Regions from separate parts of the Xanthomonas sp. NCPPB 2864 genome, predicted to be linked through region 2. Evidence: predicted binding sites of a transcription regulator. Region 2 holds the regulator's gene; the other holds the start of a gene.
The links. Region 2 encodes sigma-54, which starts transcription at its own class of promoters, with help from an activator protein. Its sites were predicted from a motif close to TGGCACGNGCNTTGC; they were not measured.
Positions count from the first base shown of each region.

Region 1: glnA (type I glutamate--ammonia ligase) is a predicted target of sigma-54. The motif match lies at 1,555-1,569, and genes of this name have one in related genera.

Region 1 covers NZ_JBWWVS010000007.1:44,716-48,120, forward strand. The annotation lists gene AC1KVE_RS15045 (META domain-containing protein) at 1-464, opposite strand, end outside; gene AC1KVE_RS15050 (undecaprenyl-diphosphate phosphatase) at 601-1,395, opposite strand; gene glnA (type I glutamate--ammonia ligase) at 1,617-3,026, shown strand; gene AC1KVE_RS15060 (P-II family nitrogen regulator) at 3,303-3,405, shown strand, end outside.
Region 2 covers NZ_JBWWVS010000001.1:378,487-381,891, reverse strand. The annotation lists gene lptA (lipopolysaccharide transport periplasmic protein LptA) at 1-46, shown strand, start outside; gene lptB (LPS export ABC transporter ATP-binding protein) at 46-765, shown strand; gene AC1KVE_RS01490 (RNA polymerase factor sigma-54) at 806-2,245, shown strand; gene hpf (ribosome hibernation-promoting factor, HPF/YfiA family) at 2,333-2,650, shown strand; gene AC1KVE_RS01480 (PTS sugar transporter subunit IIA) at 2,672-3,130, shown strand; gene hprK (HPr(Ser) kinase/phosphatase) at 3,127-3,405, shown strand, end outside.

The DNA.
Region 1 (3,405 bases), on a different contig from region 2:
GAGGCCTGCGCGGTGTTCAGCGCCACCGCGAAGCGGCCGGACAGCAACTCGCTGGCAGCGCGCTCCTGGGCCATCCGCCGCGGTTGCGCGCACAGGCGTTTGCTCGACACCACCCGGCCGATCTGCAAATGCGCCTGCGCCACGCTGTAGTCGGCGCCCAATGCGTTGCAGGTCTGGCTGACCTGGATGCGGTGATCGCTGAAATCCAGCTGCAAGGGCGGTGTGCCGGCGACGAACAGGCTGCGCAAGGCAGTGCCGTGCGCATCGCTGGCCTGCTGCAGCTGCCAGTGTTGCGCCCGCAACGTGGCCTGCAGTGGCGCGTTGTCGGCGGCGATTGAGCTGGTCGCGGCCGGCTCGGCGGCAGCGGCGTCGGCGCTGGATCCGGGCGCCTGCGGCGGCGTGCTCGACCCGCAGGCCGTCACGCCCGCTGCCAGCAGTGCAGGGGCAAACAACACGGCACGCATGCGGCGGCTCCCGGTGATCGATATGTCAGTGATACCGCCACCGCGCGGCCAGGGCAATGACGCAAGTCACTGCCCGGCCATGTGCCTCGCATGCCGCGCCGGCTCAGCCGGCACGACACGCGACCGCGTGGCCGTTTCAGGCCAGCGCCGGCAGCCACAGCAGCAGGGCGGCGCCCAGCACGATGCGGTAGACCGCAAATACGGTGAAGCGGTGCTTCTTGATGTAGCCCAGCAGCCACTTCACCACCACAAAACCAGTGATGGTCGCCGCCACGAAGGCCACCGCCACATCGGCCCAGTTCTCGCTGCCGAAGCCACCTTCCTTGTACATCTCCAGCAGGGCATACCCGCTGGCCGCGAACATGGTCGGGATGCCCACCATGAACACGAAATCCGCCGCCGCCGAGCGCTTGCTCAGGCCCAGCAGCATGGCCAGGAAGATCGCCGAGGCCGAGCGCGAGGTGCCGGGGAACACACCGGCGACGACCTGTGCCAGACCGACCGCGATGGCCACTTTCCAGGTCACCACGTCGCGCTCGGGCAGTTTGCCGGCGAAGTGCTCGGCCACCAGCATCCACAGCCCGCCGATCAGCAACGCCCAGGCCACCGGGTGCACGGTTTCCGGCAGCTGCCAGCCGGCCTTGCGCACGATCAGCCCGACCACCGCGGTAACCAGGAAGGCCACGCCGATCTTCAGCACGTAGTCGCGGTTGTCGCGCTGGCCCAGGCCGGTGGCCAGGGTCCACAGCTTCTGCCGCAGCGCCAGGCAGATCGCCAGGATCGCGCCGGCCTGGATGACGATGTTGAAGAAGTCAGAACGGCGTCCGAGCCATTGTTCGGCGATCAGCAGGTGGCCGGTGCTGGAGATCGGCAGGAATTCGGTGAGGCCTTCGAGAATGCCCAACAGCAGGGCGGAAATCAGATCGGACATCGGACTGGAGAGGGGATGGGGGAGGCGTCAGGATAGTGCATTGCGGCATGCACCATATCGGTGCACCATGCGATTGCTTAGCACCTAAAAGGTGCTAGCTAGACGTGAGCGGCCTCAAGCGATGCAAGCAAAATCAAGGACTTGTGAAGATCCGGCGCTTGGCATGGTCCCTGCTGTAGTTCCGCTCACGAGCCACTTAACTCCTGCAGAGGTTTCTTCCGATGTCCGTGGAAAATGTTGAAAAGCTGATCAAGGACAACAAGGTCGAGTTTGTCGACCTGCGCTTCGTCGATATGCGTGGTGTACAGCAGCACATCACCTTCCCGGCCAACATCATCGAGCCGGCGCTGTTCGAAGAAGGCAAGATGTTCGACGGCAGCTCGATCGCGGGTTGGAAGGGCATCAACGAGTCGGACATGGTCCTGCTCCCGGACGCCGGCACTGCGTATCTGGATCCGTTCTTCGCCGATCCGACCATCGTGCTGACCTGCGACATCCTCGATCCGGCCACCATGCAGAGCTATGAGCGCGACCCGCGCGGCATCGCCAAGCGTGCCGAGGCCTACCTGAAGTCCTCCGGCACCGCCGACCAGGCGTTCTTCGGCCCGGAGCCGGAATTCTTCATCTTCGATTCGGTGCGCTTTGCCAACGACATGGGCCACACCTTCTTCCAGGTCGGCTCGGAAGAGGCTGCCTGGAACACCGGCGCCAAGTACGACGGCGGCAACAGCGGCTACCGTCCTGGCGTGAAGGGTGGCTACTTCCCGGTTCCGCCGACCGACACGCTGCACGACCTGCGCGCGGAAATGATCAAGACGCTGGAACAGGTCGGCATCGAGACCGAGGTGCACCACCACGAAGTGGCCACCGCTGGCCAGTGCGAGATCGGCACCAAGTTCAGCTCGCTGGTGCAGAAGGCCGACGAACTGCTGACGATGAAGTACATCATCAAGAACGTTGCCTACCGCAACGGCAAGACCGCGACCTTCATGCCCAAGCCCATCGTGGGCGACAACGGCTCGGGCATGCACGTGCACCAGTCGCTGACCAAGGGCGGCGTCAACCTGTTCTCCGGCGACGGCTACGGCGGCCTGTCGCAGATGGCGCTGTGGTACATCGGCGGCATCTTCAAGCACGCACGTGCGATCAACGCCTTCTCCAACTCCGGCACCAACAGCTACAAGCGCCTGGTCCCGGGCTTCGAGGCGCCGGTGATGCTGGCCTATTCGGCCCGCAACCGTTCGGCCTCGTGCCGCATTCCGTGGGTCACCAACCCGAAGGCGCGCCGCATCGAGATGCGCTTCCCCGATCCGTTGCAGTCCGGCTACCTGACCTTCACCGCGCTGATGATGGCCGGCCTGGACGGCATCAAGAACCAGATCGACCCGGGCGCGCCGAGCGACAAGGACCTGTACGACCTGCCGCCGGAAGAAGAGAAGCTGATCCCGCAGGTCTGCTCCAGCCTGGATCAGGCGCTGGAAGCGCTGGACAAGGACCGCGAGTTCCTCAAGGCCGGCGGCGTGATGAGCGACGACTTCATCGACGGTTACATCGCGCTGAAGATGCAGGAAGTGACCAAGTTCCGTGCTGCGACCCACCCGTTGGAGTACCAGCTGTACTACGGCAACTGAGTTCCACCGCGGTGATGGCGGAGGCTCCCCCTCCCACCTCCGCCATCGCCGCACATGTTTGATCGCTCCACGGCACCGGCCGGGGAGCGAAGGGGTATTGAGAGAGCACACAGTTCGCGACGCGCGGGCCTGACCTCTCCCACGGGGCGGATGCATCTGCATCGGCCGAGGTCTGCGTAATCGCGAACGCGCGGATGCCGGGGTTGGCATCCAGGTGAATGACACCGCCGGGCGGCGCAATGCCGGCCGGTCTTTTCCACCATTCGGGGTATGCGCATGAAATTGATCACCGCCATCATCCGGCCGTTCAAGCTCGACGAGGTCCGCGAGGCCCTGTCCGCAGCAGGCGTGTCGGGCATCACCGTGACCGAGGTCAAGG
Region 2 (3,405 bases):
GGCGCCGGCCGCCAAGCCCGCGGCCAAGCCGCAGGGGAAGAAGTAATGCTGGTCGCCACCGGTCTGCGCAAGAAGTACAAGCAACGCGAAGTGGTCAAGGAATTCGGCCTCACGCTCGAGGCCGGCGAGGTGGTCGGCCTGCTCGGCCCCAACGGTGCCGGCAAGACCACCTGCTTCTACATGATCGTCGGCCTGGTCGAGGCCGATGCCGGGCGTATCGAGCTGGACGGCCGCGACCTCACCGCCGAACCGATGTACGCCCGCGCCAAGCTCGGTGTCGGCTATCTGCCGCAGGAGCCGTCGATCTTCCGCAAGCTCACCGTGGCCGACAACATCCGCCTGGTGCTGGAGCTGCGCGAAGAGCTGGATGGCGCCGGCCGCGAGAAGGAGCTGGTCTCGCTGCTGGAAGAGCTGCAGATCACCCATGTGGCCGACCAGCTCGGCGCCAGCCTGTCCGGCGGCGAGCGGCGGCGCTGCGAGATCGCGCGGGCGCTGGCGGCCAAGCCGCGCATGATGCTGCTCGACGAACCCTTTGCCGGCGTCGATCCGATTTCGGTCGGCGAGATCCAGCGCATCATCATCCACCTCAAGGAACGCGGCATCGGCGTGCTGATCACCGATCACAACGTGCGCGAAACCTTGGGAATCTGCGACCGCGCGTATATTCTCGCCGAGGGGGGCGTGCTGGCGCAGGGGGCACCAGATGCGCTGCTAGCCAATCCCGACGTCCGTCGCGTGTATCTGGGGGAAACTTTCCGCCTTTGAGCGCGTCGCCGCGCCATCGATTCTTCCAGTCAGTGCCCGCATGAAAGCCCGGCTCCAGACATCGCTAGGACAGCAGTTGGTCATGACGCCGCAATTGCGTCAGGCGATCAAGCTATTGCAGATGTCCACCACCGAGCTGGAACTGGAAATCGCCGAAGCGGTGGAGACCAATCCGCTGCTGGAATGGGCCGACGAGGCCGCGCATGCGGCCAACGAGCTGCCGGTGGACGCGTCGTCGGCCGCCTCCACCGACGACACCCCGCGTGAGGAACCGGCACCGGCCGAGCGCGATGACGACTGGTCACAGGACGAACTGCAGTGGACCGGGTCGGGCAGCGGCGGCAGCTTCGACGACGACGAGTCCGGCGATGCGGCCGAGCGCGTGGCCGAATCAGAAACCCTGGCCGACCACCTGCTGTGGCAGCTGCACCTGTCCCCGCTGTCGCCGCGCGACCGCCAGATCGGCGCGCTGCTGATCGATGCGCTGGACGAGGACGGCTACCTGCGCGAGCCACTGTCGGCGATTCTGGAAACGCTGGCGCTCGGTGCGGCGGTGGACGAGGCCGAAGTGCTCACCGTGCTGCACCAGATCCAGCGCTTCGACCCGGTCGGCGTGGGTGCGCGCACTCTGGGCGAATGCCTGGCACTGCAGCTGGCGGTGCTCGACCCGGCCACTCCGGGGCGCGAGCTGGCGCTGCAGATCGTCGCCGGCCCGCTGGAGCGCCTGCCGCGCAGCGGCGTGGCCGGCCTGGCGCACGAACTCAAGCGCTCCACTGCCGATGTCGAGCAGGCGGTCCAGCTGGTGCGCTCGCTGGACCCGCGCCCGGGCAAGCAGATCGGCGACCTGTCGCAGGACACCTACGTGGTGCCGGACTGCGTGATCTGGCGCCAGCGCGGCGTGTGGCGGGCCTCGCTGGCCGGCCGCGCCCAGCCCAAGGTCACCATCCACCGCGGCTACGAGAACCTGATCCGCAGTTGCGGCGAGTCCGACGCCGGCTACCTGCGCGGCCAGCTGCAGGAGGCGCGCTGGCTGCTCAAGAGCCTGGAGGCGCGCGGCGAGACCCTGCTGCGGGTGGTGCGCTGCCTGCTGCAGCACCAGGCCGGGTTCCTGGAATTCGGCGCGCAGGCCTTGCGCCCGCTGACCCTGCGCGAGATCGCCGGCGAGCTCGGCCTGCACGAATCCACCATTTCCCGCGCGATCGCGCGCAAATACGTGCGCACCCCGCGCGGCACCATCGCGTTGCGCTCGTTCTTTGCCTCCGGCATCGACACCGATAGCGGCGGCGAGGCCTCCAGCACCGCCATCCAGGCCATGATCCGGCGCCTGATCGAGGCGGAAAACCCGCGCAAACCGCTGTCCGACGCCAAGTTGGCCGATCTGCTGAAAACCTCCGGCGTACCAGTGGCGCGGCGCACCGTTGCGAAGTATCGTGAGGCCATGAACATTTCCGCCTCCCACGAACGCGTGCGTATCGCCTGACGTTGCACCCACCGCAACGCCGGCCTGCGCCGGGTGAGTCGGATCACCGGAAAGGTTCATTGGCCCACCGACCAATGGAGGTATCCGATGCGTATCGAGACGTATGGCCACCAGCTTGAAGTGACCCCCGCGCTGCGGGAGTACGTGGCAAGCAAGCTGCAGCGACTGCAGCGCCATTTCGACCAGCACTGTGAAGTCCGAACCCAGCTGGCCGTTCGCAAGCCAGACCATCACGTGGTCGCCACCGTCAACCTCCCCGGTCGCACCCTGCACGCGGATGCCAGCGGCTCCAGCATGTATGCGGCCATCGACCTGCTGGTCGACAAGCTCGACCGCCTGGTGCTCAAGCACAAGGAAAAGAAATGTAACCACCATGCACGCGAGGTGCGCGACAATCCCGCATGACGCTTCCCGCTTGATGCCCTCATGCCTTTAACCGATCTGATGGCGGCCGTGCGCACCGTGGTGTCGCCGGCCGCCGATCGCGACACCGTCCTGCATGCCGCCGCCGACCTGCTGTCCTGCCGCCAGGCCGGTGCCGACGAGCTCTACGCCAACCTATGCGAGCGCGAGGCCCTGGGCAGTACCGCCATCGGCCACGGCATCGCCATCCCGCACGGGCGCTGCCCCAATCTCACCGAACCGCGTGGCGCCTTGCTGCGACTGGACACCCCGGTGGCCTTCGGCGGCGACGAGCCGGTGGACCTGATCTTTGCGATGGCGGTGCCTGCGCACTACACCCACCAGCATCTGATGCTGCTGTCGGAACTGGCCGAGCGGTTCTCCGATGCGGACTTCCGTCAGCAGTTGCGCGCCGCCCCCAATGCCGACGCCTTGATGGCGCTGCTCACTGACGCACCGCCAGCACAGGCCAGCGCCGCATGAATACCAGCATCACCGCACGCGAACTGTTCGACCAGCAACGCGACAAGCTGGCGCTGCGCTGGGTGGCCGGGCAAAAAGGCGAGCACCGCGAGATCGAGGCCGGCAGCAACAACGCACGCCGCCCGTCGCTGGCCGGCTATCTCAACGTGATCTATCCCAACAAGGTGCAGATCCTGGGCACCGAAGAGCTGGCCTGGCTGGATTCGCTGGATGCGCGGCAACGCTGGGAAACCATCGAGAAGATCATCCAGGTGCAGCCGCTGGCGCTGGCGATC